One region of the Lysinibacillus sp. Bpr_S20 genome, then DNA from elsewhere that is predicted to be linked to it. Evidence: riboswitches for the same ligand, from Rfam matches in the RefSeq annotation. Region 1 holds a riboswitch; each other region holds the start of a gene.
What was found. Region 1 has a riboswitch for thiamine pyrophosphate ahead of thiM (hydroxyethylthiazole kinase). Riboswitches for the same ligand answer to the same signal wherever they lie in the genome.

Region 2: linked by a shared signal. The riboswitch ahead of thiT (energy-coupled thiamine transporter ThiT) and the one ahead of thiM (hydroxyethylthiazole kinase) in region 1 are both predicted to bind thiamine pyrophosphate.
Region 3: linked by a shared signal. The riboswitch ahead of MWJ95_RS15090 (ABC transporter substrate-binding protein) and the one ahead of thiM (hydroxyethylthiazole kinase) in region 1 are both predicted to bind thiamine pyrophosphate.

What each region holds. Positions count from the first base shown of each region.
Region 1 covers NZ_JALNLQ010000004.1:113,620-120,893, reverse strand. Annotated here, with positions in the region: gene mbcS (acyl-CoA synthetase MbcS) at 1-891, opposite strand, end outside; TPP riboswitch at 1,134-1,232, shown strand; gene thiM (hydroxyethylthiazole kinase) at 1,322-2,077, shown strand; gene thiD (bifunctional hydroxymethylpyrimidine kinase/phosphomethylpyrimidine kinase) at 2,077-2,901, shown strand; gene thiE (thiamine phosphate synthase) at 2,891-3,523, shown strand; gene MWJ95_RS11540 (alpha/beta-type small acid-soluble spore protein) at 3,641-3,859, opposite strand; gene thiI (tRNA uracil 4-sulfurtransferase ThiI) at 3,998-5,206, opposite strand; gene MWJ95_RS11530 (cysteine desulfurase family protein) at 5,209-6,363, opposite strand; gene MWJ95_RS11525 (GNAT family N-acetyltransferase) at 6,842-7,274, opposite strand, start outside.
Region 2 covers NZ_JALNLQ010000011.1:41,532-48,805, reverse strand. Annotated here, with positions in the region: gene MWJ95_RS20715 (exonuclease SbcCD subunit D) at 137-1,294, shown strand; gene MWJ95_RS20710 (AAA family ATPase) at 1,291-4,371, shown strand; gene MWJ95_RS20705 (magnetosome magnetite crystal formation protein family) at 4,582-4,914, opposite strand; TPP riboswitch at 5,039-5,146, shown strand; gene thiT (energy-coupled thiamine transporter ThiT) at 5,277-5,837, shown strand; gene MWJ95_RS20695 (hypothetical protein) at 6,090-6,242, shown strand; gene map (type I methionyl aminopeptidase) at 6,315-7,070, shown strand; gene MWJ95_RS20685 (hypothetical protein) at 7,096-7,274, opposite strand, start outside.
Region 3 covers NZ_JALNLQ010000005.1:261,290-268,563, forward strand. Annotated here, with positions in the region: gene parE (DNA topoisomerase IV subunit B) at 1-1,574, shown strand, start outside; gene parC (DNA topoisomerase IV subunit A) at 1,567-3,999, shown strand; TPP riboswitch at 4,306-4,415, shown strand; gene MWJ95_RS15090 (ABC transporter substrate-binding protein) at 4,593-5,588, shown strand; gene MWJ95_RS15095 (thiamine-binding protein) at 5,590-5,880, shown strand; gene MWJ95_RS15100 (ABC transporter permease) at 5,880-6,650, shown strand; gene MWJ95_RS15105 (ABC transporter ATP-binding protein) at 6,628-7,274, shown strand, end outside.

The DNA of each region.
Region 1 (7,274 bases):
ACCTGCTGACACAGCCTGACGTATCGTACTTAAATTGAAGTCTTGCAAATTTTCAAGGCTTGCCATAAATCGGTATTCGGTTGGTGTGCAACACAGAATATTGATATTGAATTTTTCAAGCAGCGTAAGGTATGTTGCCGCATCAAAGTGACCTTTGTAAACAAATGCTGTAGCACCACTTCCTAAAGTAGCGAGGAACGGGCTCCAAATCCATTTTTGCCATCCTGGAGCTGCTGTAGCCCAAACAATGTCTCCTTCTTGAATGCCAAGCCAATTTGGAGCAGTAGTCCGTAAATGTGCGTAACCCCAGCTATGCGTATGAACTGCTGCCTTTGGATTACCTGTTGTCCCACTCGTATATGCTAAAAAGGCAATGTCAGTATTTTTAGTCGGTGTAGAACTTATGTAGGTCGTTGGTTGGTTTTGCATTTTTTCAAGCAACGGCTGCCAAGGTTCATGTGCGTGACCAATAACAAATTGCTGTATTTCTTGGAAATTCTCCACATTATCGAATTGTTCAATATAAGGCTCAAATGCAACAACGCCTTTTGCATCGGCGTGTTTGATTCGATATTCAATATCCTTCGTTCTTAACATCTCTGAACTAGGTATAATCGTTAAACCTGCCTTTAAGGCTGCAATATAGACAATATAGGCTTCCACGGATCTCGGTACCATGACTAATATAACATCACCTTTTTTTAAACCTTGTGATGTAAATACATGCGCTGCCTGATTTGCTTTTTCAAGTAAAGCTGTATATGTAATGTACTGAATTTCTCCGTTTTCGTTATAAACTAATAAAGCATTTTTGGTAGAATCCTGTGCATATTTTTCAATTTCCTCTGAAATGTTATACCATTCTGGTGCGATTAAATCTTCTCTTTTCATAGCAAATGCCCCCTTTTGTACGCTCATTATAAAGCTCCATTTTTATCATTTTCAATGGAAGACACTCTAAATCATTAAAGTCGTGACAACTATCATGCTCTACTATATGGCAACAGTCACGGATCGATTCTATCCATTAACTTTGCGTAATCGTTGCTTTACACAGTAAACATTTACTTATGAAGATAAAAACTCCCTATTGAACATGATTGAATAATATGGTACATTTTGGTCAACTAAAAGCAAGATTGCAGGGGGACTCATTTAGAGTTGAGAAGGTAAAACCTGACCCTTTGAACCTGTTAGTTAATACTGACGTAGGGAGCAATTCACATCTATTTACTGATGAAAGGCTCTTTTGCGTGTTGTTTTCCACACGAAAAAGAGCCTTTTTTGCACGCTTACGTCCATCCAACAAGGAGGACTTACATTGATATTTCAAACTATCCGAAAACAAAACCCACTTATTCATTGCATTACTAATTATGTAGTAGCTAATTTTCAAGCAAATGGCTTATTAGCAATAGGTGCTTCTCCAGTAATGGCTGATGACAGTCATGAGGTTGAGGAAATGGTCACAATCGCCTCAGGCTTATTGATCAATATCGGTACCCTTAATGAGCGCATGAAAGAATCCATGTTACTTGCAGGAAAAAAAGCAAATGCCCTTGGTATTCCTGTTATTTTAGATCCCGTTGCTGCTGGCGCAACATCTTATCGGAAACAAACGGTACAGCAATTACTAGAAGAAATAAAATTTGCGGCTATTCGTTGTAATATTGGAGAGCTCGCTGCTATTGCCAATGTAGAATGGCGACAAAAAGGCGTAGATAGTGGCAGTGGCTCCATTTCTTTAGCAGTCGAGGCACAAAAAGTAGCTCAACTCTACGATTGTCTTGTTATAGTAACCGGTGAAGAGGATTTTATTACGGATGGCAAGCATCAGCAATGGGTTACAGGTGGACATTCTCAAATGGCAGAAGTTACTGGAACAGGTTGCTTATTGAGTGCAATTTGTTGTGCCTCCTACGCCGTAGGAAATAAACCAATTGACCAATTAGTAGAAACATTATCACTTTATAAAAAAGTAGCCGAGCAAGCCGCTTCTTCTACACAATTCATTGGCGATTTTCAAATCGCAGTATTAAATGAACTACATCGACTTTCCAAGGACGGTGAAGCATGATGCATATTGTAACGACAATAGCCGGTTCAGATAGCGGGGGTGGAGCAGGAATCCAGGCTGATTTAAAAACATTTCAGGAATTAAAGGTGTTTGGAACCTCTGTTATTACAGCTTTAACGGCCCAAAATACTCTCGGTGTATCGGATGTCTTACCAATTGAAGTTAGCTTCGTTGAAAAACAACTAAAAGCGCTAGTCGAAGATTTTACAATAAGTGCTATTAAAACTGGAATGCTGTTTTCCTCCGAAATAATCCAATCAATTGCACGTATTTTAGCCGAAGTAAATATTCCGCTTATCGTAGACCCTGTCATGATAGCAAAAGGTGGTGAAAGCTTATTGCAACAACAAGCAATTGAAGCTTTACGTAGTCATTTGTTACCTTTAGCAACAATCGTAACACCGAACATTCCTGAGGCAGAAACCCTTTCTGGAAGGAAAATCAATTCTTTAACAGATATAAAAGAAGTAGCTCAAGTCTTATTACAAATGGGCGTTCAATGTGTCATTATTAAAGGCGGTCATTTAGAGGATCCATGTTTTGCTACTGATTATGTATTTTTTCAAGGTGGTCAATCATTTTCCATGCAGTCTACTCGTATTGCAACAAAACACACACATGGTACAGGCTGTACGTTTTCCGCTGCATTAACTGCCTTTCTTGGTCAAGGACTACCATTGGAAGAAGCGATTGAGGAAGCTAAAAAATTTATTCAATTAGCCATAACTCATGATTTATCTATTGGTAATGGCCATGGTCCAACAAATCATTTTGCTTATCAAAACTATAAAGATTCCTGTGAGGTAATTATTCATGAAACGTGACGATTTACAGCTATATTTTATTATGGGTACAAATAATGTTTTGAATCACGAGCCAATAAACGTTTTAGAGAAAGCTCTCCAATCTGGCATTACTATGTTTCAATTTCGTGAAAAAGGAACAAATTCATTAACTGGGCAAGCCTATGAAGATTTTGCTCGCAAATGTCAAAAGCTATGTCAACAGTATCGTGTTCCATTTATTGTAAACGACGATGTAGAATTGGCTATAAAACTTAGCGCGGATGGTGTTCATATTGGGCAAGAGGATATTCCAGTGTCGATCGTACGTAAAAAAATTGGTAACATGATTCTAGGTGTTTCTGTTCATTCTCAAGTTGAATTACAAACTGCACTACAATATGGTGCTGATTATGTAGGAATTGGTCCAATTTTTTCAACCACTTCTAAAAGCGACGCCAAACCACCTAGTGGAACTGATTTTTTACAGCAAGCTCGAACACAATATCCTGAGCTCCCTATCGTAGCAATTGGAGGCATAAACTGTTCGAATGCACATACAGTAGTGAAAGCAGGCGCAGATGGAATAGCAGTTATTTCTGCGATTTGCGAAAGTGAGGATATTTCAAATACAGTTTCTACATTTAAATCATTTGTAGGATAAATAAAACAGATAAATGATTACCCGTTAATACGGGATAAAAATAAACAATTTAAACAAACTAAAACCAGTGCCTTTTACGGTCACTGGTTTTAATTTTAATAATTACTGATTAAGCAATTATTGGTTGTTGTTTGGCATACCTTTTAATTGAGATTCTGCCATTTGTACAAGACGTTTAGTGATTTCACCACCAACGGAACCGTTGGCACGAGCTGAAGCGTCAGCTCCTAATTGAACACCAAATTCTTGTGCAATTTCGTATTTCATTTGATCAAGTGCGTGCTCTACACCAGGTACAGCAAGCTTGTTTGAACTGCGGTTGTTGTTGTTAGTCATGTCTCTCACCTCCTTGTGAATATAGAATGTGCGTTATTAGATTTTTAATACAAAAATTTTATAGGTAAATTGTACCTACAAAGGAAGGGAACAAAAAAGCCGACTCAATACTTTTGAGTCGGCTTTGAAAGTTTCTTCTTATAGAAGATCTGCAAATTTATCTGCTTCTTGTTCTTTTTTCGGGAAAATATAGACTTCTCGGTTTTTCACTGCTCGTTCGATTAGTTCATCAAAATCCGAGAAGCTTTCGTAATGCTCAACCTTTTCAAGCTTTGGCTTTGTTTTTGGACTTGCAGGCGTAAAAATTGTACAGCAGTCTTCAAATGGCTGGATAGACGTTTCGTATGTGCCTATTTTCTCTGCGATATCAATAATTTCTAATTTATCTGATGAGATTAATGGACGTAAAATCGGTGTATTCGTTACGGCATTAATAGCTGTTAGACTTTCGAGCGTTTGACTCGCTACTTGTCCAAGACTTTCACCTGTAACAATTGCTAGTGCACCAATTTCTTCACGTACTTTGTCCGCAACTTTTAACATCATACGACGAGTTGTTGTCATTGAAACATTAGAAGGTACTTTTTCTTTAATAAGAACTTGAATTTCAGTAAAAGGAATAACATGTAAACGAATACTAGCACCAAATTTCGTTAATTCATTAGCAAGCACCTTTACTTTTTCCAATGAATTTTGGCTTGTGTACGGAGGACTAAAGAAGTGAATCGCCTCTAAACGCACTCCTCGTTTCATCATTAAATAACCAGCAACAGGACTATCAATACCACCAGAAAGCATTAATAAAGATTTACCATTCGAACCTACAGGCATTCCACCTGCACCCGGAATAACTTGTGCCATCATATATGTTGCATCATGACGCACCTCTACACGAAGCTCGATATCAGGCTGCTTCACCTTAACTGATAAATTTTGATATTGTGGTAATACATAACCACCGATTTCGCGTTGAATAGCATGTGATTCTAACGGAAATGTTTTATCAGTACGCTTTACTTCTACTTTAAAAGTAAGCTGCTCATTTTTAAATGTATCCATAATTGTTATCGCAAGTTTTTTCATAGCGTCCATGTCTTTTTCACATGCAGCCACTGGACTAAATGATTGGATACCAAAAATTTTAGGTAATCCTTTTAATAATACGTCCATTTGTGTTTCATTTTGAATAGCTATAAACATACGGTCGCGCTCTGTGCGAATGTGTAAATGTCCTAAATCCGCAAACGCATGACGAATGTTCTCTCTTAAACGACGAATAAAATCCATCTTGTTGCGACCTTTTGTAGAAAGCTCTCCATATCGAATTAAAATTTCTTTCCAAATCATTTTTAATATTCTCCTTTAAGTTCCATCAATACTTCATCTAATACTTGTTTAAACTTTATTATATCTTCATTTGTTACATGTGCACCAAAACTTATTCGTATAACACCCTTTTTAAAGTGCTCATCAATGTTTAGTGCTTCCACAACATGGCTTGTTTTTGTCTGTTTCGATGAACAAGCACTCGATGTCGATGCAATGACATTACGTTTTTGCAATGCATTAATAATGACTTCACCTTTTAAATCGCGAATACTAAAAGATAAAATATGTGCCGCTCCTTGTGGAGTTGATAAAATATGCACGACATCTCCATATCCACGTAATTGCTTACATATTTCTTCATTCCATTGACGGTATTTTTTCGCACGTTCATTCATCATCTCGACTGCGATTCGGGCTGCTTTGGATAGGGCTACTGCTTGCGGTACAGCTACTGTCCCACTACGTAAACCAAACTCCTGCCCTCCGCCAAGTGCATATGGTTGCCATTTCATTTTTTTACGGAATGCCAGTACACCTGAACCTTTAAAGCCATGAATTTTATGACTAGAAATTGATATACAGTCTGGTCCCTCATCATCGTTAAATGAAATCGGTAACTTTCCAAAGCTTTGTACCGCGTCTACATGAAAAGCTGCACGACTTGATTCGTGAATAATTTTCGCAGCTTCAAAAATTGGTTGGATGGCACCCATTTCATTATTTACATGCATCATACTTACTAAAATGGTATCCTTGCGTATTTTTGTGCGAAGCTCCTCTAAAGAAATTACTCCATTTTGATCTACTTGCAAGTATTCTACATCAAAACCCTCTTGCTCAAGTTGCTTAACAGATTCTAGAACAGATGGATGTTCAATTTCAGTTGTTAAAATGTGCTTTCCTTTATGTGTATTACTACGTGCTAAACCAAAAATAGCCGTGTTATTGGATTCGGTACCACCTGAAGTAAATAGCACATTTTTTGCTTCTGTCTGCAAAATATCTGCTACTTGCTCACGTGCACGCATTAACAAGTCGTTTGCTTCAACACCCATTGCATGAATGGAAGCAGGATTGGCATAATACTGCTCATTCACTGCCATAAATGCTTGCATAACCTCTTTTAAAGGTTTAGTTGTTGCACTGTTGTCTAAATAGATTGTATTAACTTCCATTATTATTCACACACTTTCAAAACGTTGATTTAACGGTATTTATCATAACGCAATCTTCAGCAATTGACTACTAACTTTAACAATTATTCTAATTTAATCACTAATTGTTTAAAAAACTACCCTTTAAAGAGTGGCATCTTAAAAGCTTGCTATGATAGCTAAAAATTAAGCAGCATAAAAATTTGATTTTTGCATTGTTAGACTCGTCACCATAACGTGGGGTTGATTTCCGTTCCGACCGGGCGCTTTGCCGCTGACGCTTCGCTTTCGCGCAGAGCAGAGCTTCCTGGGGGCGTCCGATGAGCCGCTTCACTCGCGTTGCTCGCTCCAGGGTCTCATCTGTGACGCTGATCCCCGAGGAGTCGCCCGGTCTCCACTCCAATCAACTTATACAAATGACATATGTTTTAAATTAAATATCATCCCAAACTGTGAAATCAATTTTCAACATAATAAACCCTAGTCAACACGCTTATTTTTAATCTTTCTTCATTGTTATAAATTCAGTTGAAGCTGTGAAATTCATGACTTTTTTAAAGCCTAATTTTTCATATAAATGAATGGCTCTTTTATTAAATGTAGCTACTGTTAAACGAAGTGGACTAGCATTTTCTTGTTGTAGCTGATTTAAAATAAATGAAAAAAATTCTGAGCCACTACCTTTTCCTGTTAGTTCAGGCTTCATCCCTATCCCAACATCAATGCACTCGTCTAAATATGCACCATGATCATGTCCTTTAGGTACTTGTGCAGATACTCCTGTACAGAAAAAACCGACTAGCTCGTCTTGATCATTGACAATAGCATAATACGGATTTTCAAGAAATTCTTTCAAAGATTCGTCGCAAAGACCATTGTTGTAAAAATCATATGGTTTCTCATACTTCCAATTCAAAATGTCAGCTGCATAC
Region 2 (7,274 bases), on a different contig from region 1:
AAGAACCCTCAGAGCGACGGATAGCCCGCCCCGTCAGTTCCCCACGTTGGGATGAGGAACCTTTATCAAACTAATAAAAGGAAAAACAATCAATCCATCAGCCATGATAAAATGAAATAGACAGGAGGCGCAAAGAATGAAAATATTTCATACAGCAGATTGGCATTTAGGAAAGCTTGTACAAGGCGTCTATATGACCGAGGATCAACATTATATTTTACAGCAGTTTATGCTAGCCATTGATGAGGAAAAACCAGATGTTATCGTTATCGCAGGTGATTTATATGACCGTTCGATGCCCCCGATTGAGGCAGTGAATTTACTAAATGATATTTTGGCGGAAATAGTGCTCGATAAAAAAATCCCTGTGTTAGCGGTTGCAGGGAACCACGATAGTGCAGGTCGATTGAATTTTGGCAGTAGTTTAATGAGTGATAGTGGTTTACATATTAAAGGCCAATTTACGAAAGAACATGCACCGGTAGTTTTACATGATAAGTATGGAGAAGTACATTTTCATCTTGTACCTTATGCAGAACCGGCTTCAGTACGGACAATTTTAGAGGATGATTCCATTCGTTCTCATCAAGATGCGATGGAAAGAATTATTGAGCATATTGGGCAAAGTATAGATACTACAAAGCGTAATGTTTTTATTGGACATGCCTTTGTGACGAAGTATGGAGAAGAGGAAGCGAATACGAGTGATTCTGAGCGACCTTTATCAATAGGCGGCTCGGATTGCATAAATGCAGCGTTATTTAAGCCTTTTAATTACACAGCGCTTGGACATTTGCATAAAGCGCATTTTGTGTTGAATGAAACGATACGATACGCTGGCTCTCCATTGAAGTATTCATTATCTGAGCACTTACATGAGAAGGGTTTTTTAATAGTTGAACTAGATGAGCAGGGAGAAGTTAACGTCACAAAGCGAAAGCTTATAGCAAGACGGGATTTACGTGTGGTGGAGGGCTTAATGGATGATATATTGCAGCTGCCGCCAAGTGATGATTATGTATTTGTACGCTTAACAGATACAACGTCAGTAACTTCGCCGATGGAACGTATTCGTACAGTGTTTCCTCATGCGATGCATGTTGAGCGTAAAGTAATACGCCAAGAGGTACCGCATGAAATTCAGGCGCTTGAGACAGAGAAGGTAGAAGACATCGATTTATTTAGATCATTTTTTACAGATATCATTGGCGTACAGCCAGATCAAGATACAGAGCGTCTATTTACAGAGATGCTACAAGAATTATTAGATGAGGAGCGGGAGACAGTAAAATGAAGCCTTTAAAGTTAACAATTACTGCATTCGGTCCATATAAAAATACAGAGGTTATTGATTTTCAACAGCTTGGTGAACATCGCCTATTTGCGATTTCCGGAAAAACAGGTGCCGGGAAAACGACGATTTTTGATGCTATATGCTATGCACTTTACGGATCCGGTAGCGGTGAAGATCGTCAGGATACTGCTATGCTTCGAAGTGGGTTTGCGGACGATGATGTGTATACGGCTGTAGAGCTCGTTTTTGAAATGCATGATAGAGTCTATCAAATTTTACGTCAGCCAGGTCATATTAAAGCAAAAAACAAAAGTGTTACGGGTAAGAAAATTGAGCTGGCTGAAATCAAAGGAGACACGCTTGATTATAGTATTGTAGAAAAGCAGCAAACGCTAGAGGTAGATAAAAAGCTTCAGGACATAATAGGCCTTACAAAGGATCAGTTTAGTCAAATTGTTATGCTACCACAAGGAGAATTTCGTAAGCTACTAACCTCAGATTCTACGAATAAAGAAGTGATTTTGCGCAAAATTTTTAAAACAGACCGCTTTGGTGCCATGACTAAAAGACTTGATGCAAAACGAAAAGAAGCGGAAAGTGATTTATTGCGTGCTAAACAATTAAAGGAGCATCTCCTTGGCCAAATTGCTGGGGCTTTACCACAGCGTTCATCATCTTTATTTACTTGCATTACGAATAATACTGAAAATATGCATCAGTTGAAGAAGGCTTTGGAAGAGGAGCAAACTTATTATACGGAATGTATACAATTGGAGCAGCAGCGCTATAAAGAAGCTTATGCGCATCATCAAAAAGAGCAAGAATTTTATAGTATAGCAAAAACATTAAATGAACAATTTGATGAGCAAGCTAATCGTCAGAAACGCCTACAAGCATTGCTGGAAGAACAAGCTTTATATAGCGCAAAAGAACGTGAAATTGCTTTAGCAGAGAAAGCACAACGACTTGTCGCACTTGAGCAACAATGCATCGATTTACGTGCCGAGCAAAATCGTAAAGAACAATCCTATCAGCAAGCTATCACAGAGCAACAAAACGCAGAAGCTCAGTTAAAAATAGCACAAGAAAAGTTTAATGTTGAAGAGGCGAAAGAACCTGAACGTCAGCAAATTCTACAACATGAAATACAGTTGCAAGTATTATTACCAACATTCGAGGCATATGAAAATAATTTGCAGCAAATGCGAATAGCTGAACAATATGTTGCAACTGCAAATCTAGCAGTAGAAGATAATCGTAAAATCGTAGAAGCTGGACAAAAGCAAGTTCAGCAACTAACAAAAACAATTGAACAGTATGAAAAACAACTGGAGCCATATGAAAGTTATTTAGAACAGCTACCAAAGCTTAAAGAGCAAGTATCATTATTAGCGCAAGTTGAGAAATATACTAGAGCAGTTGAAACAGCGGAGCAGGAAGTAGTCACTACTAATGTCCATTATCAAGAAAGTAGGCAAGCTCTTCAAAAGTTGGAGCAGCAATGGATTGCGAGTCAGGCAAGTATTTTAGCACAGCAACTGAAGGACGGAGATCCTTGCCCAGTATGCGGTAGTACAACACATCTCGAAACACATCGTGAACAATTAGAGATGATCGAATTAGCGCAAGTAGAAGATTTACGAGGACAGGCAAGTACTGATGAGCGCAAGTTTATAGAGAAAGAAGCTTTATTAAATTCTACAAAGCATCTTCTACAAGAAGCACTCGGACAGTTAAAAATGAATGAGATTGAACAATCCAATCAAGCACAAATTGTAGCTTCCTTGCAAAACGTAGAACAACAAATAACAATCTTAAAAGTAGTGAACAATCAATTGTCTGATGTACGTATGCAACAAAAGGATCATCGTGCACGAATGGAACAACAACAAGAAAAGCAAATAAAACTAGAGCAATATTTAGCTGAGAAGACGAAGGAATTAACGAAACAACAAGCAATTGTGGAAGAGCAGCAAAAGCATATCCCAGAAAACCTTACGACGTTACAAGCATTAAAGCAGGAAATTGCGAATATAGGTTCACAAAAGATTGCCTTACAAACTGCCTGGAATCTCAGTCAACAAAACTTACAATCTGCCAAGGAAGCGGCGAATAATGCTAGAATGACCGTAGAAATAGCAAAACAAGCTTTTGAGGAATTAAAGCTGAAAATGGATGAAAAGCGCGAGCAATTTTCAGTAAGTATGGCCGAAGCAGGCTTTGAAAGCTATGAAGAATTTGCTACTGGGAAGCGAAGCGTGTTGCAAATAGAAGCTTTAAGGAAGGCTTGCAATGAGTATGCACTACAAATCCATACATTACAGGTACAAATTACTGAGGGAGAGAAGCATCTAAAAGGCCAAGAGAAACAAGATTTAATGGCAATGGAAGAAAAGTTAGAGATGCTTCGTGTAACCTATGAAGAAGCCTTTAAAGTATTGCAACAAATGGAAAGATTTGCGAAGGCTTGTGCGGACTTTATCGAAAAAGTTGAGGAGACCGAACAGGAGATTCGTTTACTTGAAAAAGAGGCGGGACAAGTTAAGGAACTGTATGCAATGCTAAATGGGCAAAATGTGAAAAAACTATCCTTTGAGCGTTATATTCAAATCAATTATTTAGATAAAATTACAGAGGCAGCAAATGTCCGGCTTTATCATTTATCTAACGGTCAATTTGAGCTACGGCGTTCAGATCGCTTAGAAAAGCATGCTAAGCAAAGTGGGCTTGGACTAGATGTGTATGATGCTTATACGGATCAATTACGAGATGTTAAAACATTATCAGGGGGAGAGAAGTTTAATGCATCATTAAGTCTTGCCCTTGGGATGGCAGATGTCATTCAAAGTTTTCAAGGTAATATTCGCATTGAAACGATGTTTATTGATGAGGGCTTTGGTTCTCTTGATGAAGAAGCGTTAAATAAGGCGATTGATACGCTTATTGATTTACAAGATTCCGGACGTATGATTGGAGTCATCTCACACGTTGCGGAATTAAAAGCTACAATGCCTGCTGTGTTGCATGTTGAAAAAGCAATGAACGGTCATAGTCAAACATATTTTGAAGTGAAATAACAAAGAGGCGTGTTTCCATTGTGTGGAAAAACGCCTCTTTATCATTTTTTAGTTACGTTAGGATTAGTTCTTTTCTTTGCAGCGATTACTTTTTTTACAATTGGGATAGCGATAGGTGCTAATTTTACGGCGACTTTAACAACTTTAGATACTTTCACAAAATAACAGCTCCTTTAGTACTTTCCGTTCAAGGTGAGATTGGAATGAAACTTATCGGACAACGCGAACAGCTTGTATAATGTTCCAGATGACAACTCCTATTGAAACAAGAAAGTAAATTCCGAATGAAACTAACCAAATGATAAGAAACTTATTACTACCTAAATCAGGGTCAAGATTGTTGAATGTTAAAGTTGAGAAGATAAAGACGGCAAATAAAATAATTCCGAAAGCGACTGGGATTAAATGTGATATTAGTGCTCGAATAGAGTGACTCTTTACATCGCTATCTTTTGCAACAAAGTAAACGATTAATGGCACAATAAACGGTGCGAATAAAATACTGAGATAACTAAAGGCAGATAAAATTTTTTGGTTCTCCATAGTAGTACCTCCTTTTTTAATATTTACGCATGAAAAACAGTAAAGTTTCAAAAAATTTTGTGGAAGAGGTTGTAATCATAACAGTGTTTGCGTACAATGAGGTTGTTCAACTAAATTAAGATGTAACGACCACAAGGGGGGCTGATGATGTCAGCTGAGACTGGGCACGTGATGCCTTGACTCTTTGAACCTGTAAGTTAACGCTTGCGTAGGGATGTGGATAGAAACCGACACTATTACGATGTGAGGCTCTGTCCTGGCATCGTTTTTTTATCTTTATTGATGCCAGGTAGGGACATATTTGCCAACTGATTTCTATTCCTGCTCTTGTATCCTACATCGGAACAAAGGAGAGAATATTTTTGGACAGTAAAAAACTTTTAATGCTAGTGGAGATTGCGATATTCGCAGCGATTGGTCTTGTGCTAGATCAGGTTTCCTTTAAAGTATGGGCACAAGGAGGCTCTGTTAGTCTAGTGATGGTGCCAATAATTTTAATAGCATTCCGATGGGGCCTTATTCCAGGCATGACAACGGGTTTACTCATTGGTGTAATGCAAACAATGTTTGGTGCTACAATAGTGCATTGGCTTCAAGGAACGCTAGATTATGGCATTGCCTTTACAGTAGTAGGCTTAGCGGCCGTTGTGCGTCGACCGGTGCTTGAGGCTGCAAAAGATTTAAACAAAAAGAAAATGGCGCTTTATATTATTTTAGGGACTGTATTAGCAGGCTTTTTACGTTATGCAGCACATACTATTGGAGGCGCTGTATTTTTCAAAGAGTATGCTGGTGATCAAAATGCGTGGATTTATTCAATTATCTATAATGGAACATATATGCTACCAGCAACGATTTTAACAGCAGTTGTCGGCGTCCTGTTATTTACAGCAGCACCTCAATTAATGCAACGAAAATCATAACTATTTTGCCCTTCACATGAGTGGAGGGCTTTATTTTTATTGAATTGAATGAAAGATTGTTGCTTTTTTAGCTAGTTAGGACTTGCATATATTAAAATGTATGTCATGTAAATAAGTTGATTGGAGTGGAGGCTGGGCGACTCCTTGGGGATTAGCGATATAGAGGAACGAAGGCTAAAAGCATCACGTCCTGTGATAACGCCTTCGTGACCAACATCCTGTTGCCCCGACGCCCCCAGGAAGCCCTGCTCTGTGCGAAAGCGAAGCGACAGCAACAATGTTTTATCTGTAGCGAAAGCGAAGCGTCAGCTACAAAGCGCCCAGCCGGAACGGAAATCAACTCCACGTTATGGAGATAAGCCTGTTTTCAGCACTTTACAATTTATGACGGCATATAATATTTAAAGCGTTTAGCGTTTTATGTATAAAAAGTTATGTTATATTAAATAGAGATATTAGATGAAAGGGACGTTAAAAATGATTGTAAAAACGCAAGAAGAGATTGAAGCCTTTAAAAAAATTGGCCGTATTTGTGCTGAAATTCGTGAGGCAATGAAGGCTGCTACAAAACCAGGTGTAACAACTCTTGAATTAGATGAAATCGCTGGCCGAATGTTTGCTGAGGCAGGAGCGGTTTCTGGACCTAAAGGGGAGTATGATTTCCCAGGATACACTTGCATTAGTGTTAATGAGGAAGTTGCACATGGTATTCCTGGTCAACGAGTGATTAAAGAAGGAGATATCGTCAATATTGACGTATCTGGTTCATTAAATGGTTACTTTGCTGATACGGGAATTTCATTTGTAGTAGGTGAAGGCTATGAGGATAAAGAAAAGCTATGTCGCGTAGCCAAAAGTGCTTTCGATCGTGCGATGACAAAAGTAAAAGCCGGATCAAAATTAAACCAAATCGGTAAAGCTGTTGAACGTGAAGCATATGCAAATGATTTAACAGTGATTATGAATCTAACAGGTCATGGTTTAGGTCGTTCATTACACGATGAGCCAAACCACATTTTAAACTATTATGATGCATGGGATTCTACAATTATGAAAGAGGGCATGGTGCTTGCAGTCGAGCCATTTATCTCAGCGAAAGCGGAGCATATTGTAGAAGCTGGTGACGGATGGACATTCGTTACGCCTGACAAATCATTCGTTGCTCAAATTGAGCATTCAATCATCGTTACGAAAGACAAACCAATTGTTTTAACTTCACTTGAAGAACAATAAAAAAGTTAAAATCCTGCTAACCAATTTATTTTTGGTAGGCAGGATTTTTTTTAATAAATAATATACCGACAAGAAGAACTCCACATAAAAATAAGGCTGCTGTTGTGACAAGTAGCTCATCAAAACCATTATGTAAAGCGACCCCAATATAGGACCAGATAAATACACTTGGAAAGATAATATCAAAATAATGGAATCGAATAT
Region 3 (7,274 bases), on a different contig from region 1:
CAATTCATCGCGATGGTAAGAAGTATCGTCAGCGTTTTGAAAATGGTGGTCATCCTGTTACGACATTAGAAGAGGTAGGACAAACAAAACAAACAGGAACGCTTGTTCATTTTCTACCAGATGACACAATTTTCTCTGTAACAAAATACAATTATGATACGCTTGCAGAACGTTTACGTGAATCAGCATTTTTATTGAAAGGCTTAAAAATTGAGTTAATCGATGAACGCGAGGAAGGCAAAAATGATGTTTTCTTTTATGAGAACGGAATTGAAGCTTTCGTTGCTTATTTGAATGAGGAGAAAGATGTACTTCATCCTGTAAAATATGTGGAAGGGATTCAAGATGAAATCGAAGTAGAATTTGCCTTCCAATACAACGATGGCTACTCAGAAACAATTCTTTCATTTGTTAACAATGTACGTACACGTGACGGCGGGACACATGAAACAGGAGCTAAGTCTGCGTTAACGCGTGTTTTCAATGAATATGCACGCAAAATAGGTTTGTTAAAAGATAAAGATAAAAATCTTGAAGGGACAGACATTCGAGAGGGCTTAGCGGCGGTTGTTTCTGTTCGTATACCAGAGCATTTACTGCAATTCGAGGGTCAAACTAAGGGTAAGCTTGGGACGAGTGAGGCACGTTCGGCCGTAGATAGTGTTGTTTCGGAGCAAATTTTATATGTGCTTGAGGAAAACGCTGAATTGTCTGCATCTCTTGTGCGGAAAGCTATTCGTGCGCAACAAGTACGTGAAGCGGCTCGAAAAGCACGTGAAGATGCGCGAAACGGCAAGAAGAGTAAAAAAGGCAGTACAATTCTTTCTGGAAAATTAACACCTGCACAATCTCGCAATGCAGCGAAAAACGAGCTGTATTTAGTCGAAGGTGACTCAGCAGGAGGCTCTGCAAAACAAGGACGAGATCGTACGTTCCAAGCGATTTTGCCATTGCGTGGTAAAGTCATTAATACGGAAAAAGCAAAGCTTCAGGATATTATGAAAAACGAGGAGATCTCAACGATAATTCATGCCATTGGTGCTGGTGTCGGTGCAGAATTCTCAGTTGAGGATTCTGCTTATGACAAAGTCGTTATTATGACCGATGCTGATACGGACGGAGCGCATATTCAAGTGCTGCTGTTAACGTTCTTCTATCGTTATATGCGACCATTGATTGAAGCTGGAAAGGTATTTATCGCGTTACCACCACTTTATAAAATCTCAAGGGGTACTGGTAAAAAAGAAGTGATTGAATACGCTTGGACCGAAAATGATTTACAAAAGGCTATTAAAAAAGTTGGAAAGGGTTACATATTACAGCGCTATAAAGGTCTTGGTGAGATGAATGCTGACCAGCTGTGGGATACGACGATGAACCCTGATACGCGTACATTAATTCGTGTAACAATTGAGGATGGTGCACGTGCTGAAAGACGTGTGACAACATTAATGGGCGATAAGGTAGAGCCGCGCCGTAAATGGATCGAAGCCAATGTAAACTTCGGTATGGAGGATGATTCAAATATTTTAGACAATGAATTCATCCAACAAGAGGAGGACCAACATGAGTAGTACTGAAAAGTTTCAAGATTTACCTTTAGAAGAAGTCATGGGTGACCGTTTTGGTCGCTATAGTAAATATATTATTCAAGACCGCGCGTTGCCTGATGCACGTGACGGTCTTAAGCCTGTTCAACGACGTATTTTATATGCAATGTTTACGGAGGGCAATACGAACGACAAACCATTCCGTAAATCAGCAAAAACGGTCGGTAATGTTATCGGTAATTATCACCCTCACGGTGACAGCTCAGTCTATGAAGCAATGGTCCGCATGAGTCAGGATTGGAAAGCGCGTCATATGCTTATTGAAATGCACGGGAATAATGGTTCTGTTGATGGTGACCCACCGGCCGCGATGCGTTATACAGAGGCAAGACTTTCTGCTATTGCAGCGGAGATGCTACGCGATATCGGCAAGAAAACGGTTGAATTTGTACCAAACTTTGATGATCAGGATATGGAGCCAACTGTTTTACCAGCGCGTTTCCCGAACTTACTAGTCAACGGCTCAACGGGTATTTCGGCCGGCTATGCAACGGATATCCCTCCGCACGCACTTGATGAGGTGCTAGACGGTGTTCTTATGCGCTTAGATAACCCTAATACGACTGTTGATGAATTAATGACAGTCATTAAAGGGCCTGATTTCCCAACTGGTGGTATTATTCAAGGTGTTGATGGTATTAAAAAGGCATACGAAACAGGTCGCGGTAAAATCATCGTGCGCGCGCAAGCAGTTGTTGAGCCCATTAAAGGCGGCAAAGAGCAAATCGTTATTACTGAATTACCATATGATGTTAATAAAGCGAATCTTGTAAAGAAAATCGATGAGCAACGCGTAGATAAACGCCTTGAAGGAATTTCGGAAATTCGTGATGAATCGGATCGTACTGGCCTACGTGTAGTGATTGAACTGAAAAAAGATGTGCCTGGACAAGGGATTTTAAATTACTTGTTCAAAACAACTGATTTACAAGTAGCCTATAATTTTAATATGATTGCGATCCATAATCGTCGTCCGACAATGATGACATTGCCATTGTTACTCGATTCTTATATTGCCCATCAAAAGGAAGTCGTAACGAACCGCTCCATTTACGATTTGCAAAAGGCTAAAGATCGTTCGCATATTGTGGAAGGCTTGATAAAGGCGTTGTCCATTTTAGATGAAGTCATTGCAACCATTCGTTCTTCAAATGATAAACGCGATGCCAAAACAAATTTACAGGAGAAGTTTGGCTTTACGGAAGTGCAATCAGAGGCTATCGTGAGCTTGCAATTATACCGTTTAACGAATACGGATATTACTGAATTACGTGCTGAACAGGAAGAGTTAAATAAATTGATTGCGAAGCTAGAAGGTATTCTTAATAGCGAAGCAAAACTTGTACGTGTCATTAAACAAGAACTACAGGATATTAAAAAGCGTTTTTCAGAGCCACGTCGTTCAAAAATCGAACAAGAAATTGAAGAAATCAAAATTACATTAGATGTCCTTGTGCCAAGTGAAGAGGTCGTTGTGACAGTTACAAAGGATGGCTATATTAAGCGTACATCTACACGCTCACATGCAGCTTCGAATGGTCAGGATTTTGCGATGAAGGATTCCGATTATTTATTATATGAAGCAAATTTAAATACACAGCATCATTTACTATTATTCACAAATCGAGGCAATTATATTTATCAGCCTGTCCATGAACTACCTGATATTCGATGGAAGGATCTTGGTCAGCATATTTCCAGTATCGTGCCGACTGGGGAAGATGAGTCTATTATTGCTGTATACGGTTTTGAAACATTCGAACAGGCCAATACGTATATTTTAACAGCTACGAAGGATGGACAAATTAAACGCTCCCCTGTAGCTGATTATGCTGTTACACGCTATTCGAAACCAATCAAAACGATGAATGTTAAGTCAGGCGATGAAATGATTTTTGCAGACATTGTGACGGACGAGGCAGAACTAATGTTAACGACAGATACTGCCTATGCGATTCGTTTCCCAATAGAGGAATTGCCGGTAACGGGTGTCAAAACAGGTGGCGTCAAAGGGATTACGCTGAAAGATGGAGAAGCATTAGTCGGCATCAATGTTTTACCGCCAAATGACACGGCCTATGTTGCGATTGTCACACATCGCGGTGCTGTGAAGAAAATGAATGTTGCCGAAGTAGAAATGACAAGTCGTGCAAAACGCGGCTTAAAAGTATTAACAGAGTTAAAAGCGAACCCACATCGTATCGTGGCTGTCAAAAAAGTTACTGATGAGGAACAGCTTACAATCGAGACGGAAAAAGGCGTACAAGAGATTCTTGATGTACAAGCATTAACCCGAGCAGATCGCCACTCCAACGGCTCCTTTAAAGTAGATATTGCGACAGACGGTGCCATTTCACATGTCTTTACAGTCAAAAAAGAAGAGAAATAAAATTCGTTTATCTAGCCCATGCTCTTTTTGAGAGCTGGGTTTTTTTTATTTGTTTTTTCAGCTGATAAACTAGGGCAATCGCTGATAAACTTCTGATATTCGCTGATAAAGTAACAGAATCGCTGATAAACTCCCAATTATCGCTGATAAAGAAAATTTCATCAATGGACTGGTCTATGTCAGAAAATGGAGTTTTTGAAGATAGAGATTTATGCTGTTAAATTTATATTTACTGCGCAATCGGTAAACAGAGCCTTGTCATTTCCGGATAGTTATGGGTATAATAATCATCGAAAAGTTCATATGGAAAGAATGTAGGGGGGCTGGTGTTGCCAGCTGAGATTGTGTCCGATAGATGCTGACCCTTTGAACCTGATTTGGCTCGTACCAGCGTAGGGAACATCTATTCAAAAAAAGAAAGTTTTTGATACTGATTGTATAACGTCTGGGAGGAATCCTAGGCGTTTTTTATGTTTTTCGGACTTTTTGATGCATGCACAGGCCTTTCGTATAAAAAGACTATGAATACGCTTTCTTCTGGTACAGACATTCATTCATGAACACTTTCACACTACTTACTTGGAGGATTCGGCATGAAAAAATGGTTATTGGTCCTAATGGCTGCACTTTTCACATTAGCGAGTTGTAGCGAAAAAGAGGCTAAAAAGGATGCTAATGGATTAACAAAAGTATCGGTGGTTCTTGATTGGACACCGAACACAAATCATACAGGTTTATATGTCGCGGAAAAACTGGGTTACTTTAAGGAACAGGGCTTAGATGTTGATATTGTATTACCTGGTGAAGCGGGTGCAGATCAGCTCGTAGCGTCTGGGAAGGCTCAGTTTGGCGTAAGCTATCAGGAAGGAATTACTCAGGCGCGTGTGCAGGATGTACCTTTAGTATCGATTGCAGCGATTATTCAACATAATACTTCTGGCTTCGCATCTATCGCATCAAAAGGTATTACATCACCAAAGGATTTTGAAGGTAAAACATACGGTGGCTGGGGTGCACCACTTGAAAAGGCTGTATTACAGTCACTTATGCAAACAGAAAATGCGGATATTAATAAGTTAGATATCGTCAATGCAGGCGATTTAGATTTCTTCACAATGATGAAAAAAGATATTGATTTTGCATGGATTTATTATGCATGGACAGGTATTGAAGCAGAACTTCGTGGTGAAAAGCTGAACATGCTTTATTTAACAGATTATAGCAAGCAGCTAGATTATTACACACCTGTACTTGCTACAAATGAAAAAATGATGAAGGATGATCCTGAGACGGTAAAAGCATTTGTCGCTGCTGTAGCAAAGGGCTATGAGTATGCAATAAATCACCCTAATGAAGCAGCTGATATTTTACTAGAAGCGGTTCCTGATTTAGATAAGAATCTTGTGCATAAAAGTCAGGAATGGCTAGCAGATAAGTATCAAGACGACGCTACACAATGGGGTGAGCAAAAACTAGCAGTCTGGGAAAACTACGCGAAATGGATGGCCGACAACAAAGTTTTAGAGGGCGAGTTTAACGCAAAACAAGCATTTACAAACGACTTTTTACCGAAAAAGGAGACAAAGTAATATGGCAAACTCATTAATAAGTGTACAAATTATCCCGAAAACTAAAACATATGAAGATGTGATCCCCTTTGTCGATGCAGCGATTGCGGTTATTGACGCATCAGGGGTGAAATATGAAGTGCATCCGTTAGAAACGACAATGGAGGGCGAGCTAACGACTTTGCTACAAATTATTGAAAAAATGAATGCTAAGATGGTTGAGCTCGGAGCAATCAATGTTATTACGCAAGTGAAAATTTTATATCAGCCATCTGGTATTACAATGGATACGCTAACGGAGAAATACAAGTGATGAAGCAAGCTTTCAAACAAGGAAGGACGATAATTTTTATCGCCTTCCTCTTATTCATCTGGGAACTAATTGTCCGTTTTGCTGATATTCCACATTGGCTTTTGCCTACACCGAGTGCCATTTTGAAAGAAGGTTCTCAATCGTATGAGACGTTTGTGCCACATGCTTTAGCGACTGTTCAATTAGCACTTCTAGGCCTTGCCATTGGCATATTGTGTGGACTAACCGTTGCCGTATTATTACATCGTTTTACGTTCGTTCGGGAGTTATTTTACCCTATTCTCATTATGTCACAGAATATCCCTGTACTCGTCCTTGCACCGCTATTGATCATTTGGTTTGGTTTTGGTTTATTGCCAAAGCTTATTATTATTTGTCTTGTGTGCTTTTTCCCTATTGTTATTTCAGCCATGGATGGCTTTCGTCAAACTGCGCCTGAGCTGAAGCATTATTTTGAAATGATTGGTGCAACGAAGGCACAAACTTTTTGGAAGCTTGAATGGCCCTATGCGTACCCATCGATTTTTTCGGGCATAAAGATTGCGGCAACTTATAGCGTAATGGGGGCTGTCATTGCGGAATGGTTAGGTGCGAAAAAGGGGATTGGTGTCTATATGACATTGGCACAATCTTCATTTAGAACAGACCGTGTATTTGTAGCGATTTTTGCCATCGTATTTTTAAGTTTACTATTATTTAGTGCGATTCGATTAATAGAAAAATTTGTTGTGAAGGGGAGAGGATTTCATGCTGAGCATTCAAAACATTGACAAATCCTTTGATGCTCTTCCGGTCATTTGTAATTTATCTTTTGAGGTGAAGGACGGGGAATTTGTTGCAATTATAGGTCCGTCAGGTAGTGGAAAAAGTACACTCTTTCAATTAATTGGTGGTGTTACTTCTATTGATGCAGGTGCTATTTTATTAAACGGTACAGATATCCAGCAAACAAGAGGAACGATTGGCTATATGCCTCAGCAGCCATGTCTATTACCGTGGCGTACGATAGTAGAAAATATCACGATAGTGGATGAGCTTCAAGGAAAACCAAATGTCAACGATGCGAAGGAATGGTTAGACAAAGTGGGACTCGCAGCGTTTGAACATGCGTATCCTAATGAGCTGTCGGGTGGCATGCAACAGCGGGTATCGTTTATTCGCGCCATCGTTAGTAACAAACCTATTTTGTGCTTAGATGAGCCATTTTCTGCACTGGATGAGTTTACAAGGCTTGAAATGCAGGCCTGGCTTTTATCAATTTGGGAAAAATATCGAAAATCTATATTGTTCGTTACACATAGTATTGAGGAAGCTCTCTTTTTAGCGGATCGTATCATTGTACTGACGAAGCGGCCGGCGACGGTGAAAAAGGAAATTATCGTACCGTTTGCAAG